4 regions of the Janthinobacterium sp. P210006 genome follow, and region 2 is predicted to be linked to each of the others. Evidence: predicted binding sites of a transcription regulator. Region 2 holds the regulator's gene; each other region holds the start of a gene.
The links. The regulator sigma-54, encoded in region 2, starts transcription at its own class of promoters, with help from an activator protein. The targets are predictions, from matches to a motif close to TGGCANGNAANCTGCTTT.
Positions count from the first base shown of each region.

Region 1: VPH41_RS21755 (EDSAP-1 family PEP-CTERM protein) is a predicted target of sigma-54. The motif match lies at 4,790-4,807, and genes of this name have one in related genera.
Region 3: pedF (cytochrome c-550 PedF) is a predicted target of sigma-54. The motif match lies at 3,372-3,389, and genes of this name have one in related genera.
Region 4: VPH41_RS09965 (circularly permuted type 2 ATP-grasp protein) is a predicted target of sigma-54. The motif match lies at 3,236-3,253, and genes of this name have one in related genera.

Region 1 covers NZ_JAZARD010000004.1:439,655-446,917, reverse strand. Annotated here, with positions in the region: gene VPH41_RS21775 (CpaF family protein) at 1-462, shown strand, start outside; gene VPH41_RS21770 (type II secretion system F family protein) at 544-1,521, shown strand; gene VPH41_RS21765 (type II secretion system F family protein) at 1,639-2,577, shown strand; gene VPH41_RS21760 (tetratricopeptide repeat protein) at 2,589-3,653, shown strand; gene VPH41_RS21755 (EDSAP-1 family PEP-CTERM protein) at 3,716-4,702, opposite strand; gene VPH41_RS21750 (hypothetical protein) at 4,914-5,288, opposite strand; gene VPH41_RS21745 (hypothetical protein) at 5,451-5,759, shown strand; gene VPH41_RS21740 (dodecin) at 5,824-6,030, opposite strand; tRNA gene VPH41_RS21735 (tRNA-Thr) at 6,223-6,298, opposite strand; gene VPH41_RS21730 (ClpXP protease specificity-enhancing factor) at 6,325-6,837, opposite strand; gene VPH41_RS21725 (glutathione S-transferase N-terminal domain-containing protein) at 7,073-7,263, opposite strand, start outside.
Region 2 covers NZ_JAZARD010000004.1:195,162-202,424, forward strand. Annotated here, with positions in the region: gene rapZ (RNase adapter RapZ) at 1-684, shown strand, start outside; gene VPH41_RS20615 (enoyl-CoA hydratase/isomerase family protein) at 685-1,770, opposite strand; gene hpf (ribosome hibernation-promoting factor, HPF/YfiA family) at 1,924-2,283, opposite strand; gene VPH41_RS20625 (RNA polymerase factor sigma-54) at 2,353-3,831, opposite strand; gene lptB (LPS export ABC transporter ATP-binding protein) at 3,836-4,591, opposite strand; gene lptA (lipopolysaccharide transport periplasmic protein LptA) at 4,591-5,184, opposite strand; gene lptC (LPS export ABC transporter periplasmic protein LptC) at 5,210-5,821, opposite strand; gene VPH41_RS20645 (KdsC family phosphatase) at 5,864-6,397, opposite strand; gene VPH41_RS20650 (KpsF/GutQ family sugar-phosphate isomerase) at 6,397-7,263, opposite strand, start outside.
Region 3 covers NZ_JAZARD010000009.1:12,782-20,044, forward strand. Annotated here, with positions in the region: gene VPH41_RS28295 (TonB-dependent receptor family protein) at 1-1,933, shown strand, start outside; gene VPH41_RS28300 (substrate-binding periplasmic protein) at 1,991-2,824, opposite strand; gene pedF (cytochrome c-550 PedF) at 2,850-3,335, opposite strand; gene rtcA (RNA 3'-terminal phosphate cyclase) at 3,467-4,486, opposite strand; gene VPH41_RS28315 (RtcB family protein) at 4,503-5,738, opposite strand; gene VPH41_RS28320 (vWA domain-containing protein) at 6,011-7,263, opposite strand, start outside.
Region 4 covers NZ_JAZARD010000002.1:348,353-355,615, forward strand. Annotated here, with positions in the region: gene VPH41_RS09955 (transglutaminase family protein) at 1-808, opposite strand, end outside; gene VPH41_RS09960 (alpha-E domain-containing protein) at 808-1,752, opposite strand; gene VPH41_RS09965 (circularly permuted type 2 ATP-grasp protein) at 1,746-3,200, opposite strand; gene VPH41_RS09970 (sensor histidine kinase) at 3,329-4,486, opposite strand; gene VPH41_RS09975 (hypothetical protein) at 4,555-5,436, opposite strand; gene VPH41_RS09980 (TonB-dependent receptor) at 5,517-7,263, opposite strand, start outside.

The sequences.
Region 1 (7,263 bases), 240 kb from region 2:
CCCGACCGCATCATCCTGGGCGAGGTGCGCGGCGCCGAGGCGCTCGACATGCTGCAGGCGATGAACACGGGCCATGAAGGGTCGCTGGCAACCATCCACTCGAACACGGCGCGCGATGCGCTGGCGCGGCTGGAAAACATGGTCGGCATGGCCAGCGTGAACCTGACGCCGCGCGCCACGCGCCAGCAGATCTGTTCGGCCGTGACGGTGGTGATGCAGGTGTCGCGCCTGACGGATGGCGCGCGCAAGCTGGTCAGCTTGCAGGAAGTGACGGGCATGGAAGGCGACATCATCGCCATGCATGAAATCTTCCGCTTCGAGCAGACGGGCGTCGATGCGGGGGGCAAGGTGCAGGGCCACTTTTGCGCCACGGGCGTGCGGCCCCGCTTCACGGAGCGCCTGCGCATGTTCGGCGCGCCCGTGCCCGACAGCGTGTTCGACCCCGACCGCATCTACGAATGAAAAACCGACGGTGCGGCGCGCTTGGCGGCCACGCGTCACGCCCGCTCGCGACGGATGTATTCGCTGTGTAAGGAGCGCATCATGGACCTGGTGTTCTACGGCTTTGCCGTGCTGCTGTTCGCTGCCTGCATCCTGATGGTGGAGGGCGCCTGGCTGTGGTGGTCGGGCACGCACGGCAGCGCGGCGCGGCGCATCAACCGGCGCTTGCGCCTGATGGCGGCGCGCGGCGAGGCGGGCGGCGAACGGGTTTCCATCCTCAAGCAGCGCCGCTATGCGCGCTCGCCCGGCCTGGAGCGCTTGCTGCGGCGCGCGCCGCAGGCGGCAAAGCTCGACCACCTGTTGCTGCAGTCGGGCTTGTCCTGGTCGGTGGCGCAATTCCTGGGCGGCACGGGCGCCTTGCTGCTGGCGGCCTTGCTGCTGCTGGCGGCGTGGTCCATGCCCTTGCCCGGCGCCTTGCTGCTGTTGTCCACGGCCGCGAGCGGACCGTGCCTGTGCGTGCTGCGCGCGCGCGCCGCGCGGTTGAAAAAAATCGAGGCGCAACTGCCGGAAGCGGCCGATTTCCTGGCCCGCGCGCTGCGCGCCGGCCACTCGTTTTCCAACGTGCTGCAAATGGTGGGCGATGAACTCAATGAGCCGATCAGCGGTGAATTCAAGATGGCGCACGAAGAGATCAATTACGGCGTGCCGATGAACGAAGCGCTGCAAAACCTGGCCGCGCGCATTCCGCTGACGGATCTGCGCTACCTCGTCATCGCCGTGCTGGTGCAGCGCGAATCGGGGGGGAACCTGGCCGAAGTGCTGGTCAGCATCGCGCGCATCATCCGCGCCCGCTTGAAACTGCTGGGGCAGGTGCGCGTGCTGTCGGCCGAGGGGCGCATGTCGGCCTGGGTGCTGGGACTGATGCCGGTGGTGATGATCGGCGTCATGGCGCTGGTCAATCCGCAATACATCCGCCTGCTGTGGACGGACCCCAGCGGCATCAAACTGCTGTGGTACGCGGCCGGCATGGTGGCTTTGGGTGTCGTCTGGATGCGCAAGGTCATCCGCATCCGTATTTAGGGAATCGTCTGAAAAACCTCCATGGCGTTGTTGCGCCGCCTCGTCGTACTTTCGTACTGCCTTCGGCGACACGCCTGGCCCTGCATGTTTTGTCAGTCGATCCAAGGGAGAAACGCCATGACTGGCCCGCAACTGCTGTTCCTGTTGATCGTCTTTGCCGTGGTGGTGGCGCTGGCCCTGCTGGCGTGGCTGATCTTCTTTCCCGGCACCTTGCGCCAGCGCCTGTTCGGCGCCACGGCGCCGGTGGCCAGCGATGCGGTGGCCGACACGGGCTGGGTGGAGCGCGTGGCGCGCGTGGCGCAGCCGTTCAGCAAGCTGTCGCTGCCGGAAGAGGGCTGGGAGCGCTCGCCGCTGCGCACGCGCTTCATGAACGCGGGCTGGCGGCAAGCCAGCGCGCCGGCCCTGTACTTTGCGGCGAAAACCGTGCTGGCCCTGCTGTTTCCCACCGTGCTGGGGCTGTACGCGGCCAGCGCGATGGCGGCGCAGCTGCGCAGCGTGCTGCTGTTGCTGCTGTGCGTGAGCGCCACCGTCGGCTATTACCTGCCGAACCTGGTGCTGGCCAGCACGGCCAAGCGGCGCCAGCGCGACATCTTTGAAAACATCCCCGACGCGCTCGACCTGCTGACCGTGTGCGTGGAAGCGGGCCTGAGCCTGGAGCGGGCGCTGGTGAAGGTATCGGGCGAGATCCACATCAAAAGCGTGGTGCTGGCGCAGGAATTGCAGCTGGTGCTGATGGAAATGCGCGCCGGCTTTTCCAAGGAAAAGGCGCTGCGCAACCTGGCCCTGCGCAGCGGCGTGGAAGACGTCGATACCCTCGTCGCCATGTTGATCCAGTCGGAACGCTTCGGCACGAGCATGGGCGATTCGCTGCGCGTGCATTCGGAAAACCTGCGCAGCAAGCGCAGCCTGCTGGCCGAAGAGGCGGCGGCGAAGATCGCCCTGAAACTGCTGTTCCCTCTGATTTTTTGCGTCTTTCCCACCCTGATGCTGGTGCTCATGGGGCCGGCCGTGATCGAAGTCTATCGCGTGCTCGTGCCGGCCATGGCCAGCCGCTGAAAGGAGTCACCATGCGCTTGACGCTCTCCCGCCTGGCCACCGCCTGTGCCTGCCTTGGCCTGGCCGCCTGTACCGCGCCGCCAGCCCATGCGCCGCTGCCGCCGTTGCCGGATGCCGATGCCGCCTACGTGGCGGGGCGCCGGTATTTTGACGCGGGCGACCTGCCCGCCGCGCAGGCGGCCTATGAACAAGCCCTGCGCCATGCGCCGCGCCACGTGAACGCGCGCAACGGCCTGGCCGTGCTGCACGCGCAGCGGGGCGAGCACGACGCCGCTATTGCCCAGTGGCAGGCGCTGACGCAGGAAGCGGGCATGGCGCGGCCGCAGCAGGCCTATCTGTTCAGCAATCTCGGCCGTGCCTATTATCTGAAGGGGCGCGACGCGCAAGCATTGACGGCGCTGGAACAGGCATGTCTGCTCGACCCGCTCAATGCCTTGGCCTGGCTGCACCTGGCGCAAGTGCTGGAACGGCTGGGCCAGCATGAACGGGCCGCCGTCATGCGGCGCCAGGCGGCCAGCCTGCAGGAGCACGACTTGCGGCGCGACCTGGCCTTGCTGCGCGCCACGCCGCCCGAGGCGCCGCCTCAGCCAGCCGAGGCAGTGCCGGATGCGCCTGCCATGGCGCGCGTGGAGATCACGCAGGGCGATGGCACGGCCCAGCTGCGGCGCGTGCCGGCGGCGGTGCGCAGCTTGCCTGTCGCCGCGCGGCAACAGCCGGTGGCGGCCGCCGGCGCGCAGCCGCCGCGCCTGGAAATTGTGAATGGCAACGGCGTGCCTGGCCTGGCCGCCGCGGTGGCGCGCAGCCTGGCCGGCAATGCCGTGCAGGTGGTGCGCCTGGCCAATGAAAGCAGCTACCAGGTGGCGCGCACGCGCGTCGAATACCGGCCCGCGCAGGAGCAGGCGGCGCGCCGGCTGGCCCGCCAGCTGGGCGCCCAGGTGCAGACCCTGGCTGCCGACTGTCCTGCCAGCGAGCTGCGCCTGATACTGGGGCGCGACTTGAGCGACCCGGCCATGCTGCACCGTTACTATGTGCAGCAATTGCAGCTGGCGCGCCAGGCGCTGGCGCGGCTGGGGTAAAACGCCGCTGCTGAGGCAAAAAAACGGCGCCCATGAGGCGCCGCGCTTTTTCATGCCGTCGATTATTGCGGCCGGCGGCGGCGCGTCACAGCCAGGGCCGCCAGTCCCGTGCCCAGCAGGAACAAGGTGCCCGGCTCCGGTACGGCTAGCGGCGGATCGATGACGACGATGTCGGTGCGCGTGGACTTGGAAAAGTTCAGGGTGTAGCTGCCGGCGGGCAGGGCGAAATTCGAGGTCAGGGAAAACATCGCGAAGCCGTTCGTGAACGCGCGTCCGGTGGCGGGATCGTTGGTGCCGGCCGTCATGTTCAAGCTGAACGGGTCCAGGCTGCCTGCGCCATGGTTGCCGTTGATGTCGCTGCCATTGTTCGGGTCGCCATCGGGGGCGAACTGGAAGATCACGCCATCGGCATTCGCGTGCGACAGGCAGCCGACGGGGCTGGAACTGTTGCACGAGATATTGAAGATATCCATGATCGACACATTCGACTTGTCGCCCATGGTCGTCACGCTGGTGCGCAGGTCGCGCCGTCCCATGAAGCTGAAGGTGATGAAGCCGGCGCTCGACAGGGTCAGGTTGACGGAACCGGTCAGCGTGTCGCCGGCCGTGGCCGTGGCGGCGCCGATGGTGTTGCGCTGGGCTTCCGCCACGGCACTCACGCTGGCGCCGCCATTGAGCATGTTGCCGAAGGCGTGCGCATCGCCGCGCGCGAATTCCAGCGCGGTGGTGGGCGCGTAGTGGTTCTGCGGCAAGCCGTTGCAGCCGCCGCCGGAACACACTTGCAGCACGTCCGCGTTGGCGGCCGGGCCCGTATTGACGGCGCGGGGATTGACGGCCACGCCGCCTTCGAAAAAAGCGCTGTCGCTGGCATTGCGGTTGGCGCCGGCCAGCGACAGCGCGCCGGCGCTGGTGGTGATGCGGAAATTGTTCAACTCATTGACGGCCAGGCCGTACGCGCCGGCCTGCGCCTGGCCGCTGGCCAGCAGGCTGGCCGCCGCCAGTGCGCCCAGCCAGCCCAGGGTCTTGTTTCGTGTGTGATCGACGTTCATCGCAGCCTCTTATCGTGGTCAGTCTCGGAAAATCCGGGGGACAAAGAATCCAGAATGACTTGCCTGGATTCATCTCGTAGACACAGATAAGCAGCTTGCATGCCACACAAAAAAACCACATTGAATCAAACACTTGCGCAAAGCGAACTGAGCTGGATAGGGCGAAGTGTAAGAAAGGCCGACGCCGCTTGGCGGGCAGCGGCGGCCAGCCTCAGGTACCGCGGTGATAGCCCAGGTGCCCACCGGAATTGCGTGCGCAACCGCAACCGATGCGCGCCACTTCCTCGTCTTCCGTCAATTTCCAGTTGGTAATCGTCGTGTGATTCCAGTCGATGTCGCTTTTCTTGACAGGTTTCACCGTCAAGGTGCGCGCTTCCACATCCGTGTATTCCATCAGCTCTTCGTCGTCGGCGATGTCGAAATGGCGGTGGATCAGGGAAATGCCGAAACGGTCGAGTGCACCATAGCGTTGCAGCACGTCGCGCAATTCGCGAAAGCAGGCCAGATCGTCGGGCAGCAGTGGATTGACGGCGGAAATATCGGCTACGGGCTGCCATTGCATGGCGTGGATGTTCAGGCTGTGCATGATAGGCTCCTGCGCCCCATGATAATCGGCCCAGGCAGCCAGAGGGGCGCTGGCACGCCTGGCGAAATGTTCATGGTGGCTGCAACGCCGGTGCGGCGTTTGCGGCATATCAAAGGTGCGGCACATCGCCTCTCGCCCGATCATTGCCCGGTAAAATAGGCCATGGCAAACAAAACCCCCACCTTCCCCGGCGCGCGCACGGGCCGCGGCCAGGTCCTGGCCGTGCTGCTGTCGAACCGCGACCAGTCCGGCGCCGAACCGCTGCAAGGCCGCGTCTCGCTGGCCGCCATCGTCAAGGCCTTGAAACGCAAATACCACTGGCCGATTGAAACCCACAGCTTTCCCGCCAACACGCAGGATGGCCGCGCCAGCTGGGCGACTGTCTACAGCTTGTCGGACAAGGTCATTGACACCGCGCTGGACAACGGCGGCAGGGAGTGGCTGGAGGGCAGGTCTGCCGCCAGGCGATAGTGAGAGGGCAAGGTAGGGCAAGGCGCCGCAGCAGGCACGCCGGCGCCACCCATGCCGCATGGCTTTATTCGAGCCGGAAGCCGACCTTGAGCGTGACCTGGAAGTGCGCCACCTTGCCATCGACGATATGCCCGCGCGAATCGGTCACTTCATACCAGTCCATGTGCTTGACCGTCAGCGCCGCCTTGGCAATGGCATCGCGTATCGCCTGATCGCTGCTCTCCGTCGACGTGCCAACCAGCTCGATCAGCTTGTAAGTGTGTGCGGACATGATGTTCCCCCCAGGTAGGCAAGCCAGACATCGGGAGCCTGCTTTACGCAAGCACGTGCTCATCTTGCGCCTAAATGTGCCGGACGTCATGGCGCGGTGCAGCAATGCGCCACGGGAGTGGTTCGCAGAAGGGAGAAAAGAAAAAAGGGCTACCAGCCGAAGCGGGTAACCCTTTGATTTACTACTGAATTCTGGTGCCGACTGCCGGTTTCGAACTGGCCACCTGATGATTACAAATCAACTGCTCTACCAAATGAGCTAAGTCGGCAAAAACTGCGCGTTGCGAATTATACGCTATTTAATGCGTGTCAGGGTCGGGCGGCCGCCTTTTTTTGGTGGCTCGTCGTCGCCTGGCGTGGCAGCATCGCGTTGTTCGGGGGAACCGGTGGGCACGGACGACAGGGTGGGACCGCTGGCGGCGGGGGCGAGCACTGGCGGCGGGACGTCGGCGGATGCCGGGCTGTCCGTCGGTTGCGCGTCCGGGTCATCGTTGCCCAGCACGGGCTCGAAGGCCATGCCCTGGCCGTTTTCGTTGGCGTAGATGGCCATCACGTTGTCGACCGGTACGTAGATTTCGCGCGAGACGCCGCCAAAGCGGGCGTGGAAGCGGATGGCGTCGTTGTCCATCTTCAGGCCGCTGGTGGCGCCGAAGCTGATGTTGAGCACGATTTCGCCCTTTTTCACGTATTCCATCGGTACCGTGGTGCGCGAATCGACTTTGACCGCGAGATATGGCGTGTAGCCGCTGTCGGTGCACCACTCGTAGATGGCGCGCAGCATATAAGGTTTGGTTGAGATTTCAGACATGGTAGGCACGGTGAGGCGGGAGCGCCCCCGTCGGCATGAGGCGGGCGCACCGGTAGTTCAATGAAACGATGGAACAACTATCAATACAAGAACCAAGAATGACAGCTGGCCCAAGATGCCCCAGAAAGCGTAGCGAGCAAGCCCGATATCGGCTTCAGTAACGCAGCCGTACTTGAGTACGGCGAGTAACGCCAAGTCGAGAGCGGGCTGCGCAGTAGCTTTATGGGGATATCTTTTAGCGGCGCATGACCTTTTCCGAAGGCGTCAGCGCTTCGATGTACGCAGGACGCGAGAAGATGCGTTCGGCGTATTTCATCAGCGGTGCAGCCGTCTTCGACAGTTCGATGCCGTAGTGGTCCAGGCGCCACAGCAGCGGCGCGACAGCCACGTCGAGCATCGAGAATTCGTCGCCCAGCATGTACTTGT
Region 2 (7,263 bases):
GCCGAGTCGCTGACCAGCCTGCCGCACAATGTGGCCCTGCTGCGCGACCAGGGGCACGACGTGAAGGTCATGTTCTTGACGGCCACCACGCATTCGCTGGTGGCGCGCTTCTCGGAAACGCGGCGCAGCCATCCGCTGTCGCACGAATTGCGTCCGAACCAGAATCCAGCCAGCCGCCGCACCCTGATCGAATGCATCTCGGAAGAACGGGAACGCCTGTCGGCCATCGAACAGTTGGGCCATGTGATCGACACCTCGGAACTGAGCGCCAACAAGCTGCGCGCCTGGATCAAGGATATCGTCGCTTCCGAACGCGCGCCGCTGACCCTGTTCTTCGAATCGTTCGCCTTCAAGCTGGGCGTGCCGCTGGATGCCGATTTCGTCTTCGACGTGCGGGCCTTGCCGAATCCCTATTACGACCTGGCGCTGCGGCCTCTCGACGGCCGCGACGCGCCCGTGATCGCCTTCCTCGACGCGCAGCCCAGCGCGCTGGAACTGCTGGCCGATATCCGCGCCTTCATCGAGAAATGGTTGCCATCATTTAAGTCCGACAACCGCAGCTACCTGACGGTGGCCCTCGGCTGCACGGGCGGCCAGCACCGTTCCGTGTACATGGCCGAACGGCTGGCGCAATACTTCGGCCCCAACGAACGGGTCGTCCTGCGCCACCGCGAGCGCAGCTAGTTAGTCGAGGTGGCGCAGCGGATGCGCCGCGGCCGGCCAGACGGGAGCGAAGAAGCGCGCCACCATGGCCGCATCGACGTCGTCCAGGCTGGCGGGCTGCCAGCGCGGCGCATTGTCCTTGTCGACCACGAGCGCGCGCACGCCCTCGATGACTTCCCCATGTTCGAAATTGTGGCGCACCACCGTGCGCTCGAGGCGCAGGCAGTCGGCCACGCCCAGGTGGGCGCCCCGCTGCAGCAATTCCAGGGTCACCGACATCATCAAGGGAGAGCGCAGGCGCATGGCCGCCAGGGCCTTGCCGGCAAACGCGCTGTCGTCCTGTGCCAGCGACGCCATGATGGCTGCCACGGAAGGGGCGCTGAAATGGCGGTCCAGCGCCGCGCGCGCCGTGGCCAGCGCAGAAACGCCCGCCTGGGACTGGAATGGCGCGGCCAGAGCCTTGATGGCGACCGGCAAGCCTTCACCGGGCGTCGATTCGAACAGGGCCAGCAGCGCCCCCATCTGCGCCTCGGGCAGGTACACATCGGCCAGGCCCGTGTACAGGGCGTCGGCCGCGTTGATGGTCAAGCCCGTCAAGCCCAGATACAAGCCCAGCTGGCCGGCCAGGCGGGACAGGAAATAACTGCCGCCCACGTCCGGGAACAAGCCGATATTGACTTCCGGCATGGCCATGCGCGTACGGCCCGTGACGATGCGCAGGCGGTTGCCGGGCCCGGCTTGCGCCACGCCCATGCCGCCGCCCATCACCACGCCATCCATCACGGCGATATACGGTTTCGGATAGAAATGAATGAGATGGTTGAGCGCATATTCTTCCGTGAAGAAATCTTCCAGCTGCGCGCTGCCACCTTGCGGCGTGGCCCGGCCCGCATCGTAAAAGAAACGGATGTCGCCACCGGCGCACAGGGCTTTTTCACTGCTGGAACGGATCACCACGGCGTCTACCTGCGGATCGTCGCGCCAGGCCAGCAAAACGGCGCTCAGGGCGCGCACCATGTCCAGCGACAAGGAATTCAGGGCTTTCGGGCGGTCGAGCACGATGTGGCCCGTGCGGTTGCGGATGGAGGTCTGGACGAAGTCGCTCATGGCAGAATGGAAAGAAGTAAGTATGGGAACATTCTAGCGCCTTCGGATGGAACATTGCGTTCCCATGGCGCCCCCTGGCAAGGGCGACAGGCGCAAAAAAGGGCGCAATGTGCGCCCTTAGTTGATCACAGCCGGTTGAAAGTCGCGGCCCGCTCAGGCGGCGGCGAATTCTTCTTCCGAGCTGTCTGGCAGATGCTTGATCGCCTCTTTACCGTGCCCTTGCACTTTGGTTTTGTATTTCATCACTTGCCTGTCGAGCTTGTCGATCAGGGCATCGATTGCGGCATACAGGTCTTGCGCCAGGCTTTCCACATAGACGGTCTTGCCGCTCAGACGCAGATTGACTTCAGCCTTTTGACGTTTTTCTTTCTCTTTGAGGTTATCCACGGTCAGAATCACGGCGATATCGATGACTTGATCGAAATGACGTTTCACACGCTCCAGCTTCGTTTGTACGTATTCACGGATGGCTGGTGTCACTTCGAGATGATGTCCGCTGATGGTGAGATTCATACACACTCCTAAAGATGATCGGGTTCGTGCGGTCCATCGTATCCGGCCCGCAGAGGAACCGAAAAAAACTTACAAACACTTACGCAGGCTCACTGGCGGAATTTTTAATGCTTCCCGGTATTTGGCAACAGTACGTCGCGCAATCACCATGCCTTGTTCCCCCAGCATGTCCGCAATCTTACTGTCGGATAAAGGATTTTTAGGGTCTTCTGCTCCTGTCAGTTGCACGATCAATGCCCGTATCGCCGTCGATGACGCTTCGCCCCCCGCTTCGGTGGCGACGTGGCTACCAAAGAAATATTTCAACTCGAACATGCCGTGCGGGGTCAGCATGTACTTTTGAGTTGTTACCCGCGAGATAGTACTCTCGTGTAAACCCAGTGTATCAGCTATTTCACGGAGCACAAGGGGGCGCATGGCAACGGCCCCATGCGAGAAAAAGTTCTTTTGTCTTTCTACTATCGCCTGTGCCACGCGCAGTATCGTGTCGAAGCGCTGGCGCATATTCTTGATCAGCCACTTGGCTTCCTGCAACTGTGCGCCCATGGCGCCTTCGCCCTTGCCCTGCTTGAGCAAGTTGGCGTACATGGCGTTGACGCGCAGGCGCGGCATGACGTCGTTGTTCAAGGTGACTTGCCAGCCATTGCGCGCGCGCTTGACGACGACGTCGGGCACCACGTAATCGGACACGTCGGAGGCAAACACGGCGCCCGGATGCGGATTGCACTGGCGAATCACCGTCTGCGCTTCGCGCAAGTCTTCATCGTCGCAATCGAGGGCTTTTTTCAGCTTGTTGAAATCGCGCTGGGCAAACCAGGCCAGGTGCTTTTCCACGATGACGAGGGCCATGCGCCGCGTCACCATGGCGATATGGGGCAAGCGCTTGATCTGCAGCGCCAGGCATTCAGACGCATTGCGCGCGCCCACACCGGGCGGATCGAAACTTTGCAGCAGCGACAAGGCCGTGCGCAGCTCGTCGGCGTCGATTTCCAGCTCGTGCGGCAGGCGCGCCAGGATGTCGTCGAGCGACTCTTCCAGGTAGCCATTGTCGTCGAGCGCGTCGATGATCAGCTCGACCAGCGCGCGGTCGCGCAATTCGAGCACCGTCACGCGCATCTGCTCCATCAGGTGCTCGCGCAGGGTGCAGTGATGGGCTTCGAGTTGCGGGCGGGAATCTTCGTCGTCGGGCGTCTTGCCCCGGCTCGCTTCGCTCCAGTCGCTGTCGCCGCCGTCCGCGGCAACCGGGCCCTCGCCCGCCTCGCCGTCAAAGGTTTCCCCTTCGGCCGGTGCCGCAGGCGCTTCCTGGCCTGGCGGCTGGGGCGGCGCTTCGGCCGGCGCGGCCGTGGAACTCAAGGCGCCGTCGGACAGCAGGCGCAGCGAACGGTCGAGCGGATCATCGAGACGCTCGAGCAAAGGATTGTCCGTCAGCAATTGCTCCAATTCCTGGTGTAATTCCAGGGTAGACAATTGCAACAGGCGTATCGATTGCTGCAACTGCGGCGTCAGTGCCAAATGCTGCGAAGTGCGCAGCTGCAATGATTGTTTCATTGGCTCACATACGGAAGTGTTCGCCCAGATAGACCCGGCGTACCGACTCGTTCGCGATGATGTCGTCGGGGCGTCCCGACGCCAGCACCGAGCCCTGGTTGATGATGTAGGCACGGTCGCAAATACCCAGCGTCTCGCGCACATTATGATCGGTGATCAGCACGCCGATATTGCGCTCCTTCAAGAAGCGCACGATGCGCTGGATCTCGATCACGGCGATCGGATCGACGCCGGCGAACGGTTCGTCCAGCAGCACGAAACGGGGATCGGTGGCCAGCGCGCGGGCAATTTCCACGCGGCGGCGCTCGCCGCCCGACAGCGACAGCGCCTGGTTTTCGCGCAACTTTTCAATCTGCAAATCGGCCAGCAGTTTATCCAGGCGCACCTCGATCTCGGCCTTCGTCAGCGGACGGCCTTCGACGGTCTGGATTTCCAGCACGGCGCGGATATTGTCTTCCACCGTCAGCTTGCGGAAGACGGAGGCTTCCTGCGGCAGATACGACAGGCCCATCTGGGCGCGCCGATGGATCGGCAGGCTGGAAATATCCACGCCGCTGATATCGATGCTGCCGCCATCGGACGGCACCAGGCCGACGATCATGTAGAACGAGGTGGTCTTGCCGGCGCCGTTCGGGCCCAGCAGCCCCACCACTTCGCCGCATTCGACTTGCAGCGAGACGTCATGCACGACCTGGCGCTTGCCGTAGGTTTTTTGCAGCCCGCGAACGATCAGGGTACTGCCGCAACGTGTATTGTCCATTATTTCTTTCCTGGCGCAGGCGTGGCCGGCGCTTTCTCCGCCGCCGGTGCCTTGGTCTTCGGCTGGATCACCATGCGCACGCTGCCGCCATCCGGGGTGCTGGTGCCGCTGTCGGAATTTTCCATCGTAAACACTTCCTTGCGGCTGTCATACGAGATGAAGGCGCCGTTGGCCACGTCCGTCGGCTTCGTGCCTTCCAGGCGCGTCAGCTTGGCCTTGGAAAACAGTTTCACCACTTCCGTCTTGTTGTTGTATTCCACGCGCTCCGCTTCGCCTTCCACCCACAGGTCGCCCGCGCCATCGCGCTTCTGGCGGAAGGTGGCCAGCTTGCCGGGATCGGCCCAGAAGGTGATGAACTGGTAGCCTTGCGGGTCTTCCGTGATCAGGGCCCGGCCCGCCTTCATGGTCAGGGTGCCCTTGACCAGCACCACGTCGCCCGTCAGGGTGCGCGTCTGCTTGACGTCGTCGACCAGGCCGCTGCGTGCCGTGATCACGGCTTCCTTCTCGGAATCGGCCTTCTCGGCATGCGCCGCGCCCATCACGCCCAGCGAGCAGACGGTCGAGAATAGAGTCAACAGCAAGATGTTTTTCATAGTATGGTTTCCTTGTTTCATTCTGTCATTTTGCCGCCGCGGCCGGGCGCGGTTTCGGCGGGAGGACCATGCGCAAGGCATTGTGCACCTGCACCACGCCGGTGGCGTTATTGGCTTGCATGCCCACGCCATTGATGCGCGAAGCGCCCGTCAGGATATCGACAGGCACGTCCGTTTCCATTCTTTCTTCATCCGGAAACACCGTCAGCGCTTCCGTCCTGACCGTCAAATTCTGCGCCTTCGGACTGGCCACGCGGTCGATCACGACCTTGCGGTGCAGTTGCAGCCGGGTATTGTCCTGGTCGATATGCGCCAGTTCCGCATTCATGTTCATCGGCGGCATGCCTGGCGTGAGCTTGCGCACGAAGGGCTGGTCGATATCGGACGAATCGTCCAGCGGATAGTGCGTGAGCTTGGTGCCCGACACGATATAGCTGGGCTTGCCCGTCAAGTCCATGCGCACCAGGCTGAAATTGGTGATGAAATAGTCGGGTTCATCCAGATGCTTGCTGGCCGTGATGTCCTGGCCATTCTTGTTCATCACTTCGAGCAGCCAGAAGCTGCCCAGCGCAACGACGACTGCGCCCAGCACGGTAAAAATCACGCGCCAGCGATGGGCGCCTCCTGGCTTACGCATAGGGCTTCACTCTTTCAAATGTCACGGACGGCAAGGCGCGCCTCACTCCAGGAACGGCGCCATGACGCGCGCATAGTTGTCCTGGGCGCGCAGCAGGAATTCGCAGATCTCGCGCACCGCGCCGCGGCCGCCGCCGGCCTGCGTCACATGGTGCGCCAGGCCCTGCACTTCCGGACGTCCGCCCGGCACGCTGACGGCAAACCCCACGCGGCGCAGGATGGGCGCATCGATGACGTCGTCGCCGATATAGCCACATTGCTCTTCCGTCAAGCCCGTCAACGCCAGCAGCTCGCGAAACGGCGTCAGCTTGTCGTGACCGCCCTGGTGCACATGGGTAATGCCCAGGTCTTGCGCGCGGCGTGCCGTGATGGCCGAGCGGCGCGCGCTGATGATGGCCGTCTGCACGCCCGATTCCTGCAGCAGCTTGATGCCCAGGCCATCATACACATTAAACGTTTTCATCATCTCGCCGTCCGGGCCGAAATGCAGGCTGCCGTCGGTGAGCACGCCATCGACGTCAAAGATCATCAATTTGACCTTGGCCGCCCGCGCCAGGTTGTCCGCTACGCTATCCATCAGATCACCTTCGCTTGTGTCAGGTCATGGATATGCAGGGCGCCCACCAGCTTGCCGTCGGCATCGACGACGAGCATCTGGTTGATGCGGAACTGCTCCATCACGGCCACGGCATCCACGGCCAGGCGTTCGGGCGCGATGCTGCGCGGCTGCGCATGCATGACGTCGCGGATCGCCACCTGCGTGAAATCCTGCACGCGCTCGAACATGCGGCGCAAGTCGCCATCGGTAAACACGCCCACGGGGTGGTTGTCCCCATCGACGACGGCCGTCATGCCCATGCCCTTCTTCGTCATTTCTTCCAGCGCCTGCAGCAAGGAGGCGTCCACGGGCACCTTCGGTACCCGTTCGCCGCTGCGCATGACGTCATGCACGTGCGTGAGCAAACGGCGACCCAGGGCCCCGCCCGGGTGCGAACGGGCGAAATCTTCTTCCTTGAAGCCGCGCAAGTCGAGCAAGGCCACGGCGATCGCGTCGCCCAGGGCCAGAGTGACGGTGGTGCTGGCCGTCGGCGCCAGGTTCAGCGGACAGGCTTCTTTTTCAACAGAAATATCCAGGTGCACATCGGCCAGCTGGGCCAGGCTCGAATTCGGCTTGCCCGTCATGGAAATCAGGACGCCGCCCATGCGCTTGACGACGGGCATGATGGCCATCAGTTCCGACGATTCGCCGGAATACGATATGGCAATAAAAGCATCGTCCGAAGTGACCATGCCCAGGTCGCCATGGGCCGCTTCGGCCGGATGCACGAACAGGGCCGGCGTGCCGGTGGACGCGAGGGTGGCGGCAATCTTGCGCGCGATATGGCCGGACTTGCCGATGCCGGAGACGACGACACGCCCCTTGCATTGCAGCAACATCGCCAC
Region 3 (7,263 bases), on a different contig from region 2:
GGATGGGCAAATCCGCGTCAACGCGTCGGAAGCGCTGGCCGCCGTGCCGGGCCTGGTCGTGCAGAACCGCCAGAACTATGCGCAAGACTTGCAGATCTCGTCACGGGGCTTCGGCGCCCGCTCGGCTTTCGGCGTGCGCGGCGTCAAGCTGATCAGCGACGGCATTCCGGCCAGCATGCCCGATGGCCAGGGCCAGGCCGCCACGTTCAACCTCGATACGGCCGAGCGCATCGAAGTGCTGCGCGGACCGTTTTCTGCCATCTACGGCAACCACTCGGGCGGCGTGATCCAGCTGTTTTCCAAGGATGGACAAAATCCTCCCTCCGTCGAACTGAACGTGACGGGCGGCAGCTACGGCACCAGCAAGATCGATCTCTCGGCGCAAGGCCAGGCCGGCCGCATCGGCTACGTGCTCGACGGTTCCCGCTTCCGCACGGATGGCTTCCGCGACCACAGCGCCGCCACGCGCGAACAGGCGTTCGGCAAGATCACCGTCAAGCCGAATGCGGACAGCAAGCTGACCATCGTCGCCAACAGCCTGCATCAGGGAAATACGCAAGATCCGCTGGGCGCCACCTGGGCCACGTTTGCCCGCGACCCGCGCGCCGGCGAAATCGATGCGAGCGACACGCAAAACCCGAAACGTACCCTGGCGGACCGCTACAACACGCGCAAGAGCATCGACCATCAGCAGATCGGCGCCACCTACGAACAAGCGTTCGGCGACGACCGCCTGCACGTGACGATGTATGGCGGCAACCGCGACGTGATTCAATATCAGGCCTTCAACAAGGGTTTCCAGGCGCCAGCCAAGCATTCGGGCGGCGTGGTCGATTTTCAGCGCCAGTTCTACGGCATCGACACCAACTGGCTGCACGTGAACCAGCTGGCCGGCGGCAAGCTGAGCACGACCATCGGCATCGACTACGGCCGCTCCAGCGACGACCGCACCGGCTATGAAAATTTCATCGGCGACACGTTTGGCGTGAAAGGCAAGCTGCGCCGCGACGAGCAGGATGTCGTCTCCAGCCTCGATCCGTATATCCAGACGGAATGGCAAAGCGGGCCATGGCTGCTCAGCGCCGGTTTGCGCTACAGCAAGATGAAAGTCTCCGTCAGCGACCACTTCCTCAGCAATGGCGACGACAGCGGCAGCCTGGAATTCAGCCATACGACGCCGGTGCTGGGTCTGCTGTATAAACTGACGCCCAACGTCAACGTGTACGCCAGCGCCGCGCGCGGCTTCGAGGCGCCCACCCTGAACGAACTGTTTTACTCGGGTTCGGCCGGCGGCTTCAATTTCAACTTGAAGCCAGCCACCAGCACCAACCTGGAAGCGGGCGTCAAGGCCAGGATCAATAACAACACGCATGTGAATGCGGCCGTGTTCCAGATCAAGACCAGCGACGAGCTGGTGGTCGATCAATCGAGCGGCGGACGCACCAGCTACCGCAATGCCAGCAAAACCTTGCGCCAGGGTATGGAAGTGTCGCTGGATTCGAACCTGGCATATGGGTTCACGGCAAAAGTGGCCTTGACCAGCCTGCACGCCGTGTATGACCAGGGCTTCGGCACCGTCAGGGAGGGCAGCCGTTTGCCGGGCGTGCCCAGCGCCAACCTGTTTGCGGAACTGGCCTGGAAAGATACATTCGACCGCTTTGGCGCGGCGCTGGAAAGCGTGGCCAGCAACCAGGTCTACGCGGAAGACAGCAACAGCGAAAAACCGTCACCCGGCTATACGGTGTTCAATGCGCGGTTCAATGCCAAGCAAAGCGCGGGCCACTGGCGCTTCAAGGAATTTGCGCGCCTGAACAATCTCTTCGACAAGACCTATGTGGGTTCCGTCATCGTCGGCGACAGCAACAAGCGCTACTATGAAGCGGCGCCAGGACGTAATTGGTTGCTGGGTGTCAGCGCCATGTATTCTTTCTAATTAAAAAGCCCGCGCCTCTTCCGAAGCGCGGGCTTTTTAGCTGATCAGCATGGCCAGCTATGGCCGCGCTTCCTTCACGCCATATTTCTCAAAGATGGCTTTCAATTCGCCGCTGGCCGCCATCTCGTTCATGGCCGTCTGCAGCAGTTTGGCCACGTCGAGCTGCTGGCGGCTGACGGCCAGGCCCACGGCCCAGCCCGCACGCGGCAAGCGGGCGAACGCCACTTCGTTCACGGGGAAAGCGGGATCGCTTTTCAGCACGGACTCAATTTCCGAACGGTTGGCCAGCACGGCGTCAAGCTGGCCCGCCTGCAATTGCTGCAGGGCTTCGGCGGCCGTGTCGAAGATGCGCACGTCGTCGCGGTATTTGCCATTGTCTTCCCCCAGCATCAGCATGGCGGCGATCGACACCTTTTCCACGCCGATGCGCTTGCCTGCCAGCGAGGCGACGCCATCGAATTGCGGCACGGCGTGTGCACTGCGCGCCAGGCGCACCGTTTCCACGTAATACGGCGCAAAGATCTCGACCTTGTCGTTATCCGCCATCAATTTTTTATCGACCGGCACATGCAGCATCACGTCGGCGGGACCATAACCGAGGTAATGCCCCTTCCACACCATATTGCGCAAATCGTCGTTCAGGTTTTCGCCGGCGGGAAATGGCAGCAAGCTCAGTTTCAGCCCCAGCTTTTTCGCCAGCGCTTCGGCAATATCGATATCGATGCCAGCGCCCTTGTCGGAAAACGGCGCGAATTCGTTGTACACAGCCACTTTCAGGCTGCCCGACTGCTGCACTTTCTGCCAGTCGGCGCGCGCCGGCGCGGCGGCGCACAGCGCCAGGCAAGCGAGCGAGATCATCGCGCGCGCGCCCCGGAATTGAAATGAACGCATGGGACTCCTTCGTGATCAGTTCGGCTTAATTAGATTCGCGGCGCGTTTCCAGATAGGTCTTAATGGCCCACATGGCTTCCTGGTTGAACACGCCTTCAAACGGCGGCATGTACACGGCACCGTTGCGCACCTTACCGTGGCGGATGGTGGTCAAATAGTAATTGTCCGTTTCCTTGTAACACGCCTGTTTCTTTGTCTCATTCTTGATACCGAAGCAATCGCGGTCCAGCTGGCGCAAGTCCGGCGCGATGCCCCCTGAAATGGCTTCAATGCCGTGGCAGCGCGCGCAATTCTGGTTGTAGGCCGACGTGCCTACCGTCAAGGCCAGCTTGTTGCCCCGATACGGATTTTGTTCGAGCCATTTGTCGCCCACCTTGGGCAAGCCCGTGGTATCGACGCCTTGCGGCGTGACATTGCCGTGCGCATAGGCATGCGGCAAGGTCAGCAGTGAAGTGAGGGCAACAGCGCCGGCGGCGGCCACGCCGAGCAGGGTACGGATGGAATAGGTCATGCTGGTCTCCTTGGTTTTTTTAGTGAATATCCAAGAAGAGCAAATGCCATGCCATGCGTACATGCCCCACATCCAGCCATCCATGTATCAATTTGGAACAGCTGCAACAGTGACGTGTGTCACCGCGCGCGTCAGGCGGCGGCAACCGTGCAGATGCTGGCACGCTCCTGTTGCTCGAAGGTGATACGCACGGGTAAAAACCGGGAAATCACCTCGGCATTCGTCAGCGCATGCTGCGACACCTTGCTGCAGCTGAAGACACCGCCGCCCGCCAGCGCCATCGGCAGCAAGAGCTGGTCGGCCAAGTGTTCGCCCACGGCCGCATCCGTCTTGAGATAGGCGCGTACCTCGTTCAACAGGCGCTTGGCCACGGATTCGGCCAGCAAGGACTTTTCGCCAAAGGAAGTAAACACTTCCGTGACGTGTTCATGCTCCAGGGTCAGCAACAGGACATTGCCCGGTCCCTGGTCGGCGGGCAAGCCGACGATGCGCAACTGCTTGCCGCTCCAGCCCATGCCGCCGGCAACACGCTCGAGCTCGCGCTGCGCCACGTTCACGGGCACGCCCGCCACCATGCTTTCCGCAAAACCGGCCTGCCGTTCACCGCGCTGCAGCAAGGCAATGGGCAGCAAGCGCGGGCACGGTTGCACGGTGGCAATCACTTCGCCGCCGCCCGCAGGGTGAAAGCCATAGCGTTGCAGCGCGATATCCACGTCGGCGCCCATCTGCTGCAGGATGCGGCCATACGCGCGCTGCAGGAAATGCACGGGCGGCGCCATGGCATTGTGCGTGCCGCCACTGATGCGCACGGTAGACGCGGAATCCGCATGCAGCAGCGCTGGCAGCAAGGTTTGCAAGACCAGGGTGCAGCTGCCGGCGCTGCCGATGGCAAAGCGGTAGTCGCCGCCGCGCACGGGGCCGGGCACGAACTCCAGGCTAGCTGCGCGCAGCGCCACCGGCGTCGTGCGCGCCCCGCAAATGGCGGCTGCCGCCTGCACGGCCACCAGATGCTGGCGCAGCAAGCCGGGCTTGTCCCGCCCCGCGCGAATGTTAGTCAGCCGGAACGGTTGCCCCGTGATCATCGACAGGCTCAGCGCCGAACGTAAAATCTGCCCGCCGCCTTCGCCTTGCGCTCCATCTATTTCTATCATCTCTGCTTTCTCTCTTTTAACCTTTGACGCAGACGACCTGCTTCAGGATATGCACGACATCGACCAGTTCACGCTGCGCCAGCATCACCGCATCGATATCCTTGTAGGCCATTGGAATTTCATCGATCACGTTTTCATCCTTGCGGCACTCCACACCTTGCGTGGCGCGGATCTGGTCGTCCAGGTTGAAGCGCCGCTTCGCTTCCGTGCGGCTCATCGTGCGTCCCGCGCCGTGGCTGCAGCTATGGAAACTGTCCGCATTGCCTTTACCGCGCACGATAAAACTCTTGGCCCCCATGGAGCCCGGAATGATCCCCAGCTCACCCGCGCGGGCCGATACGGCGCCCTTGCGCGTGATCAATACATCCTTGCCGAAGTGGTGCTCCTTCTGCACATAGTTATGGTGGCAGTTGACGGCCTCCACATGCGTCTGGAACGGTTTATGGATGACCGTGCGCACGGCAGCGATCAGATTCTGCATCATTACTTCGCGGTTGTTGCGGGCGAAACGCTGGGCCCAGCCCACCGCTTCCACGTAATCATCGTAATGCTGCGTTCCTTCGGCCAGGTAAGCGAGGTCCTGGTCGGGCAGGTTGATGAAATGGGTGCGCATATCCTGCTTGGCCAGTTCGATGAAATGGGTGCCGATGGCATTACCCACGCCACGCGAACCGGAATGCAGCATGAACCACACCGAACCCTGCTCGTCGAGGCACACTTCGACGAAGTGGTTACCGCTTCCCAGCGTACCCAGGTGGCGATAATTATTCGTGTTCTTCAGCTTTGGCGTTTTCAGGCAGATCGCATCGAATTCGTCCTTCAACTGCAGCCACGCCGCATCGACCACCGATGGCGGCGTATGCCAGGAGCCTTCGTCGCGGCCACGGTGGCCGCGCGTCTTCGGCGACATCCCGTGCGGAATCGCGCGCTCGATGGCGCTGCGCAGGGGTCCCAGATTATCGGGCAAGTCGCTGGCCGTCAGCGTGGTTTTCGCCGCCATCATGCCGCAGCCGATATCCACGCCCACCGCCGCCGGAATCACGGCGCCCAGGGTGGGAATCACGCTGCCGATGGTCGACCCCTTACCCAGGTGGACGTCCGGCATGACGGCGATATGCTTGTAAATGAAAGGCAGGGTCGCCGTGTTGCGCAATTGTTTTTTGGCCGCTTCTTCGACCGGCACGCCACGCGTCCACATTTTGACGGGACGGCTGCCTTCGGTATGCAGGACTTCGTATTCTTCGTTTTTCATCGCTATTCTCTTCTTCTATTGTATAGGGGGTGATGACAAGGATTGGTGAAACAGCTGCCGACGCATCGGCCCAGGATGTAGTTCCACCGGCATTCATCAGTACGACAACCCGACAAGGGGGGACAGGATTTCTGGCAAACGCACTGCGCCTGCCAGGCCGGTTTGACGCGGCTGATCGATGTAATCCTGTCGGCATTCGGGGCACTACGGCGCATGACAAGCTTGGACAGGACGTCTCTTATGTAGTCCTGCCCGCATTCATGCGCTTTGCTTCAACAACTTTCTGCCATATCGATGGCGGCAATTTCTCCCACCCAGTGGCCGGAGTCCAGCCGGCCGGCGGCAAAGGCGGCGATGATCTTGAAGACGTCGTCGGAAAAGCCGCCGATATTCAAAATATCCTCGCGCTCCATCGCCTGCGTGGTGACATGCGGCGAAATATCGATGCACACCAGTCTTGCCTGCGGATTGCGCTGCTTGAAGACATTCCACTGTCCCATGGTCGCCGTGGCGCCGCTGCGCGTGGCGTCGATCCACGATTCGTTATCGGACACATAGATCACCAGGTCAGCCAGCTCCTTCCTGCTGTTCATGCGCAGCAGCGGCGCGCTGCAATTGGTACCGCCACCGCCGATGGCCGCCAGCCTTGCCGCGTTCACCATCACGCTGTCATCCGCGCCAAGTCCGCACTGCACGACGCTGTGCTCGAACGGCAGCACCACGGCATCCGGATTCTTGCGCAGCATGGCTGCCGCCACCAGCGCAGCCACATCGATGCAGCGTACACTCGACGTGGCGCTGCCGCGAAAACCGCTGACGGGCGCAGACATCGAACCGGAAACGTCGGGACACACCACCACCTTGCCCGCGATCTGCGGCACGTTCCGCAGCGATGCTTCGAGCGCCTGCTCCAGCGCAGCGCGCACGATGGCCGGCACGTTTTCGCCAGCCGCCATGTACGCCGACATCAGCTGGTAGGGAAACACGCGCGCCCGGCAGATCGCCTCGGGATCGCGCAGCTTGGCAGCGATCAGTTCCGGCATGCCGCCGATATCGTACACGCCATGGCGGGCAAAGGTGTTCAGGTTCATGCGCACCATCTGCCAGCTGCCCTGGCGGGCAATCTGCGCCCAGTCCTGGGCCGACAGGGGTAGCGCCGTCAGCATCTGGAACGGCACTTCCGGTATCGCCCGCGCCGTATCAAGCTTGTAGGCCTCGAACGCGGCCAGCGCCGGCGGCAAGTCCGAGGCGGTGTATTGCTTGCCGATCAGCCAGGCAAAAAACGCCGCGCGCCAGGCTTCCTGCGGTTTCGGATGCACCATCTTCACCACGTCGGCCAGCGACGGAGCATTGCCCACGGCAGCGGCCAGCAAGGCCTGCTCCGACGCGCCGTTCAGCCAAGCCTGCACCAGTTTTTTCGGACGCGACCCCAGCGACTTGCGGCCGATGGCGCCCGAACGCATGATCTGCACGAAGTTGCGCAGCATCTTGCCGTTATTGATGACGCGCCGGAAGGCCTGCGGAA
Region 4 (7,263 bases), on a different contig from region 2:
ACACGGGCACGATCTGCACGTCGACACGTAAGGTTTCCGTGCCGCCGCCCTGGCGCACGCCGCGCACGGGAGCGGCCGAGTCGTAGTCGCGCCCGATGGCCAGGCGGCAATACGCATCCGTCATCAGCCGCGCGTGCGTGACGTCGATGCTGACCCAGCCCGCGAAATCCGCGTCTTCCGCCCACGCGTCGACCCAGGCGTGGCTGGCCGCGTGGCCCGTCGTGCCCGGATCGATATAGCCGGACACGTAGCGGGCGGGGATGCCCCAGGCGTGGCAGCAGGCCAGGAACAGATGCGCGTGGTCCTGGCACACGCCACGCCCCAGAGCCAGGGCGTCGCCGGCCGTGGTGGTGACCATGGTGGCGCCGCTTTCATACGCCACCTGGCCCACGATGTGCTCGGCCAGGCGCAGCAAATGGCCCGTGCCCGCCGTCACCCGGCGGTCCGGCAGGCTGGCGGCCGTCAGCGCGAGAATGGCGGGATTGGCCTGGGTCAGCGGTGTCGGCATGGTAAACAACAGCGGCGACAGGGTATCGACCAGGTTCAGCCGTCCCTTGTGCGGGTAGATGGTTTCCACCACGCCGTGCGCCACCAGGCTCAGCGATTGATGGCTGCCATTGATCGTCAGCATGTGCGACAGGTTGCCGTAGGCATCCGTGTAGACGTGGCACTGGCCTGGCGTGGCGATGTGCCAGGACAGGGCCCGCTGCTGCGGCTCGATACGCGGCGTCAGGTGCAGCTGCTGGATGGTGTAGGCCAGCGGCGCACTATAGGCGTAATGGGTTTCGTGGCGGATGGTGAGCTGCATCAGGCCGCCAGGGGAACGAGGAAGTCGCGGCTGACCCGGTTGCCCAGGTCGTAGATATTTTCCAGAAATTCCGTCAAGGTATGGTGCAAGCCCGCCTTCATGATGTCGTCGATATGGCCGAATTTCAGCTCCGCATGCAGTTTGCCGGCAAACCGCTCCGTATCGGCCGACACGTCGTTGCGGATATGTTTTAAATTTTCCACCACGTCATCCATGCAGGCGAGCAGGGACCGTGGCATGTCGCCGCGCAGCATCAGCAATTCCGCCACCCGTGCCGGCGTGATCACGTCGCGGTAGACCTTGCGGTAGATTTCGAAGCCGGAAACGGAGCGCAGCAGGGCCGCCCAGTAGTAAAAGTCGCGCTGGGCCACGTCTTTCGACGTGTCGCGCGCGCCGTGGAACTTCACGTCGAGGATGCGCGCCGTATTGTCGGCCCGTTCCAGGAAGGTTCCCAGGCGGATGAAGTGGATGGCTTCATCCTTGAGCATGGTGCCCAGCGTGACCCCGCGCGACAGGTGCGAGCGGTACTTGACCCATTCGAAGAACTGGCTGGGGTCCGTTTCCAGCAGATTGCTTTTCAGGCGTTTCTGCATGTCGAGCCAGGTGGCGTTCTGGATTTCCCACACTTCCGTCGTCAGGGTGCCCCGCACGGCGCGGGCGTTTTCGCGCGCGCCCGTCAGGCAGGCGAGGATGGAAGACGGGTTGTTGGGGTCGCGCACCATGAAGTCGAGCACGTCGCGCGTGTGGAAGCGGCCGTATTTGTGGTCGTACGCGCTTTGCAGCTCGGAAATGCCCAGGGTGGCGCGCCAGCCCTGTTCCGCGTCCTGCTCGGACTGGGGCAGCATGGACGTTTGCATGTTGACGTCCAGCATGCGCGCCGTGTTTTCCGCCCGCTCCGTGTAGCGGGCCATCCAGAATAAATGATCGGCAGTGCGGCTCAGCATGTTTTCTCTCCTGCAAAAGCGGATGTGGCTTCCAGTACCCAGGTATCCTTGGTGCCGCCCCCTTGCGAGGAATTGACCACCAGCGAGCCTTCCCCGAGGGCCACGCGGGTCAGGCCACCGGGCACCATGGAAATCGTCTTGCCGGACAGCACAAACGGACGCAGGTCGATGTGGCGCGGCGCAATGCCGGCTTCCACATACGTGGGGCAGGCGGACAGGGCGAGTGTCGGCTGGGCGATGTAGCCGCCCGGATTGGCCAGCAGGCGCTGGCGGAAGTCCTCGATCTGCGCCAGGCTGGACGCGGGCCCCACCAGCATGCCATAGCCGCCCGCGCCATGCACTTCCTTGACGACCAGTTTGGGCAGATTTGCCAGCACGTAGGACAGGTCGGCCGGTTTGCGGCACTGGTACGTGGGCACGTTGTTCAATATCGGTTCCTGCGACAAATAAAACTTGATCATGTCGGGCACGAACGGGTAGATGGACTTGTCGTCGGCCACGCCCGTGCCGATGGCGTTCGCCAGCGTCACCCGGCCCGCGCGGTAGACGGACAGCAGGCCCGGCACGCCCAGGGACGAATCGGAGCGGAAGGCCAGCGGGTCGAGGAAATCGTCGTCGACCCTGCGGTAGATCACGTCCACGCGCTTGGGTCCCCGCGTGGTGCGCATGTACACGGAGTTGTCGTTGACGAACAGATCCTTGCCTTCCACCAGTTCCACGCCCATCTGCTGGGCCAGGAACGCATGTTCGAAGTAGGCGGAGTTGTACATGCCGGGCGTCATGACAACGACGGTCGGATCATCCACGCCCATGGGGGCGACGGAGCGCAGGTTGTCGAGTAGCATGTCCGGGTAGTGATCGACGGGGGCGATGCGGTTGCGGGCGAACAGTTCCGGGAACAGGCGCATCATCATCTTGCGGTCTTCCAGCATGTAGGACACGCCGGACGGTACCCGTAAATTATCTTCCAGCACATAGAATTCGCCCTGGCCCGCGCGCACGATGTCGACGCCCGCGATGTGGGCGTAAATGTCGGAAGCGACGGCAATGCCCTGCATTTCCGGGCGGTACTGGGCATTCTTGTAGATTTGCTCGGCGGGAATGATGCCCGCCTTGATGATGTTTTGCTCATGATAAATATCATGGATGAACATGTTCAAGGCTTGCACCCTTTGCACCAGGCCCGTCTGCATCTGCGCCCATTCGGCGGCGGGGATGATGCGAGGGATGGTGTCGAACGGTATCAGGCGTTCCGTGCCGGCATCGTCGCCATACACGGCAAACGTGATGCCGACCCGGCGGAACGTCAGGTCGGCTTCGGCCCGCTTGCGGGCGATGGTCTCGGGCGATTGCTGTTCCAGCCAGTTGCTGAATTCACGATAGTGTTCACGTATCTTGCTGTCCGTACCCACGTCATTTGCAGTCATTTCATTGAAAAAATTTGCCATGTTGTGATTTCCCTTGAGCCGTGTCTGGGTATAGCTCAGCAGGAAACGTGCCAACAGGGCGGGCGCGAACTGGTATAAATATGACCACTTTTGTGGCGTCGCGCCATCCTTCGCACCGATTTGGTGCGCTAGCAGTCATTGTTGGGGACGCCAGCGGGCTCGACGAAGGGCCGGCAATCGACGGGCACGTCGAAGATGAAGCTGGTGCCCGTTTCGGGCGCGCTGTCGACGGCGATGCTGCCGCCATGGCTTTCCGCCACGTTCTGCACGAAGGGCAGGCCGATGCCCCAGCCGGGCGCGGGGTTGTCGTTTTCGCGGCGCAGGTAGTCGAAGATGCGTTCGGCCTGTTCCGGCGCGATGGCGTGGCCGCTATTGTGGACGGTGATGATCAGGCGTTCGTGGGTCGCTTCCACGTGCACGCCGATGGGGGCGTCGTCGCCGTACTTGAGGGCATTGCCCAGCAGGTTTTCCAGCGCGCGCCGCAGCGAGTTCTCGCACCACCAGCCGGTGACGGATTGCCCTTGGACATGGCATTTGCCGGGACGCTGCAGGTTGACCTGGCCAGCCACGGCCTGCACCAGGGGCAGCACGTCGAACCGGCTCAGCGCCAATGGCAACCGCTGGCCCTGGTGGTAGCTGAGGCTATCGAGCAATTCCTCGATCATGCTGTCGAGCCGTTTGCTGTGCTCGGCAATCTTGTGCGCGAGCGCCACCACCCGTTCCGGCTCCGCCGGCCGCAGCAGCAGCTGAGCGCTGGTGCTGATGACGGCCAGCGGGTTGCGCATGTCGTGCGACAGGCCGGCCGCGATGCGGCGCCGGAAGCCTTCGTGCATGCTGGTAAATTCGCGTATCGATTCGCGGATGCCCGAATCGATCGATTCGTTGATCACCTGCCAATCCTTGCTGCGCAGGCTAATGCCGGATTCATGCGCGACGGCGGCAAAGCAGTCGCGGAAGATCTGGTATTCCTGGATCACCTGTTCCGGCCCGTAATTGGTCATGCGCGCCCGTTCATTGCCATGCACGGCAGGCACGTTGCTGTTGCTGGCCGCGTTTTCGCGCGGGTGGCCCGGCGTGAGGGCTTCGGCCAGGTTGTCGAAAAAGGCCGGCAAGGTATTGATGAGTATGGGCGTGAGCAGCTGGTCCGCGCCCCGCACGCTGGCGCGCACGCGCTGTTCCCATTCAGTGAGGACGGCGTCGCGCATGGCAAAGATGCGCTGTGCGCGCTGCAGCGGATGGCGTCTGCTTGCCTGGCGGCCCGTGTGCTGATCAGTGGCAATATTCACCGGAACTCCCTGACAGGAATGGCTATGCGCTTAATAGTATGCGCCAAATCAGCGGCCAGGGAAACGCCTTATTGCCCAGTATCGGCCTGCCGCAAGGCCGCATGCAGGCGGAAAAGCGCCGCTGACCACTCGCTCAGGGAAAAGTTCTGTGGGTCATCATGACCATTCGCAAAGCCCGTATCGAGCACGGCGTGGAAGGCGGGGATCAGCCACGTGCCCCTGCGCACGCTGGCGGCGATATACAGCAGGGCCAGGCGCTCGTATTGCGCGGGCGTGAAGCCGGGATCGGGCGCCAGCCCGTCGTTGCCCTTGCCGCCGCCGGGCACGGAGTTGCGCGGCTGCACCAGTTCCACGTGCAGGAACAGCCCCGTCAGCGACGGCTTGTCCTTTTCCAGCTTGCTGGCGTAGCCTGGCGTGCCGAAGTCGCGCACTTGCAGGGAGCCGCCCAGTCGGTTCACGTAGACATGGCCTTTCGGCCCGCTACCGAGCGCAGGGTTACGTATATTGAAATCGTTGAAATCCCAGCCGGCATCGTTGATGTGGGCTGGAATGGCGTCGAGCAGGAAATTCGGATAGCTGGTGTCGTGGATGACGAAATACCGGGCCATGGGCGCCGCCAGCCGGCCCACGGCCCGCGACAGGGGTGCATCGACGGCGCCGCCCACGTCCGCTTCGCTGACCGATTGCTGCGCCAGCCAGGCGCGCAGGCGGGCCGGGGCGATATCCGTGCGCTGGCCGATGTGGGCGGCAAGGAATTCGGGCAGCGGCGCGGTCTCGCCCAGGCGCGCATACAGCTTCACGGGGCGCAGCAGGCACGTGGCTTGCGCCCGCGCATCTCCCTTGAAGCCGCTTTTCCAGGCCACGTAGGGGCAGGCGGTTTGCTGTTGGGCAAAGGCGGTGCCGGCGGTGGCGAAGAGAAGCAGGGAGAGGAGGGCGGGGCGCAGTGTCATGCGCGCATTGTCGCCGATGCCGCGCCCGATGGACAGGGGCGCACGCAGCGGTGCGCCCCTGCCGGGGTGGGGAAGGTTGCCTAGAAGTCGACCGAGGCGGAAACGACAACCGTGCGCGGGGCGCCCAGCACCAGGTAGCCGGAGTTGGAAGCGCCGCCGGCCGAAGCCCAGTAATTCTTGTCCGTCACGTTGTCGAGGCGGGCGCGCAAGGTCACGGCGCGGTCGGCGATACTGGTCGTGTAGCGGGCGCCCAGGTCCAGGCGGGTCCATGACGGCAGTTTCTGCTGGTTGTCCGCGTCGAGGTACTGGGTCGAGGTGTACAGCGCGCGGCCCGTCAGCGCCAGGCCACGCACGCCCGGCACATCCCATTCCACGCCGGCATTGAGCTGGCTGCGCGGCACGCCGATGGCGTCCTTGCCGTTATTTTCCTTCTTGAGCACGTTGACCTGTTCCGCATCGAGGAAGGTCAGGCCGCCCAGCAGGCGCAAGCCGCGCACGGGGCTGCCGAAGACGGACAGTTCCAGGCCTCGGTTGCGCTGTTCGCCAAACACGCCGAAGGTACCGTTGTCCACGTAGGCCAGCGGCTGCTTGGTGGTGAACAGGGCGGCGCTCATGCCGATGCGGCCACCGTCATACTTGACGCCGATTTCCTTCTGCTTGGATTTGTACGGGGCGAAGACCTGGCCGATGTTGTTCGTCACGCCAAAGCCGCCTGCCACGGCGCCTTTTTGCAAGCCCTCGATGTAGTTCGCATACACGGACACTTCCTTGCTGGGGCGGTACACGAGGCCCGCCAGCGGCGTGGTGGTGCTTTCACTGTAGCCGGGATCGGTCTGCTTGCCCGTGTCGTAGTTGTAGCTGTCATCCTTGATGGTCTGGCGGCGCAGGCCCACGGTCAGCAGCACGCTGTCGTTGGCGAAGCCCATGGTGTCGGCCACGGCAAAGCTGGACAGGATGCTGCGCGACGTGACCAGTGGATTGTCCAGCTTGCCGCCCACGTACAGGTTGGCGGCTGGCGGCACGGCGTTGAACGGCGCATAGATGCTGGCGTTGAAATTGCCGCTGATGCCATAGGCATTGCGCGATTGCGCCCAGAAGGTCGACGCCGTGGCGCTCAGGCTGTGGCTGACGCTGCCCGTGACGGCCTTGCCGCGCACGCCGATTTCGCCCGTGCGCACCGTATCGCGGCGTTCGTTGTCGAAACGGTAAGCCGTGCCGGAACCGTCCGCGCGCGCCACCGTGGGTACGGCCAGCACGTTCGATTCATTGCCGCTGCGCGCGCCCAGCGCGGCCCAGGCCACGACATCCTTGGCGATATCGTATTCGCCGCGCAGGGTGCCGAAGGTGTCGCGCTCGTTCGAACGGGTCCAGTCCTGAGCGAAATTGCGGCTGGCGTCGGGTGCGGCCGGAATCGCCACGCCGGCCGCCACATTCACGCTGGGACGAGGGGCCGTCAGTTTGTGGTCCTGGTAGCCGGCGTCGGCCGACAGGCGGAAGTCGCGGCCGCGGTAGTCGGCGCCGATGGAAAATACGCTCAGTTCGCGCTTTTCATGCTTGACGGCCGTATCGCCGTCGCGGCGGGCCGCATTGATGCGGATGCCCGTGTTGTTGTCGGGGCCGAAACGGCGCGCGATATCGGTGGCTACATACGCCTGGCCGCCGCTTTCCACGCCCACGGTCACTTGCGTCAGCGGCGCATTCGGCGCCCGCTTGGGCAGCAGGTTGATGGCGCCGCCGATGCCGCCGCCGCCCGGCGCCGCGCCGTTGATGAAGGTATTGGCGCCACGGAATACTTCCACGCGTTCCAGCAATTCCGATGCGACGAAC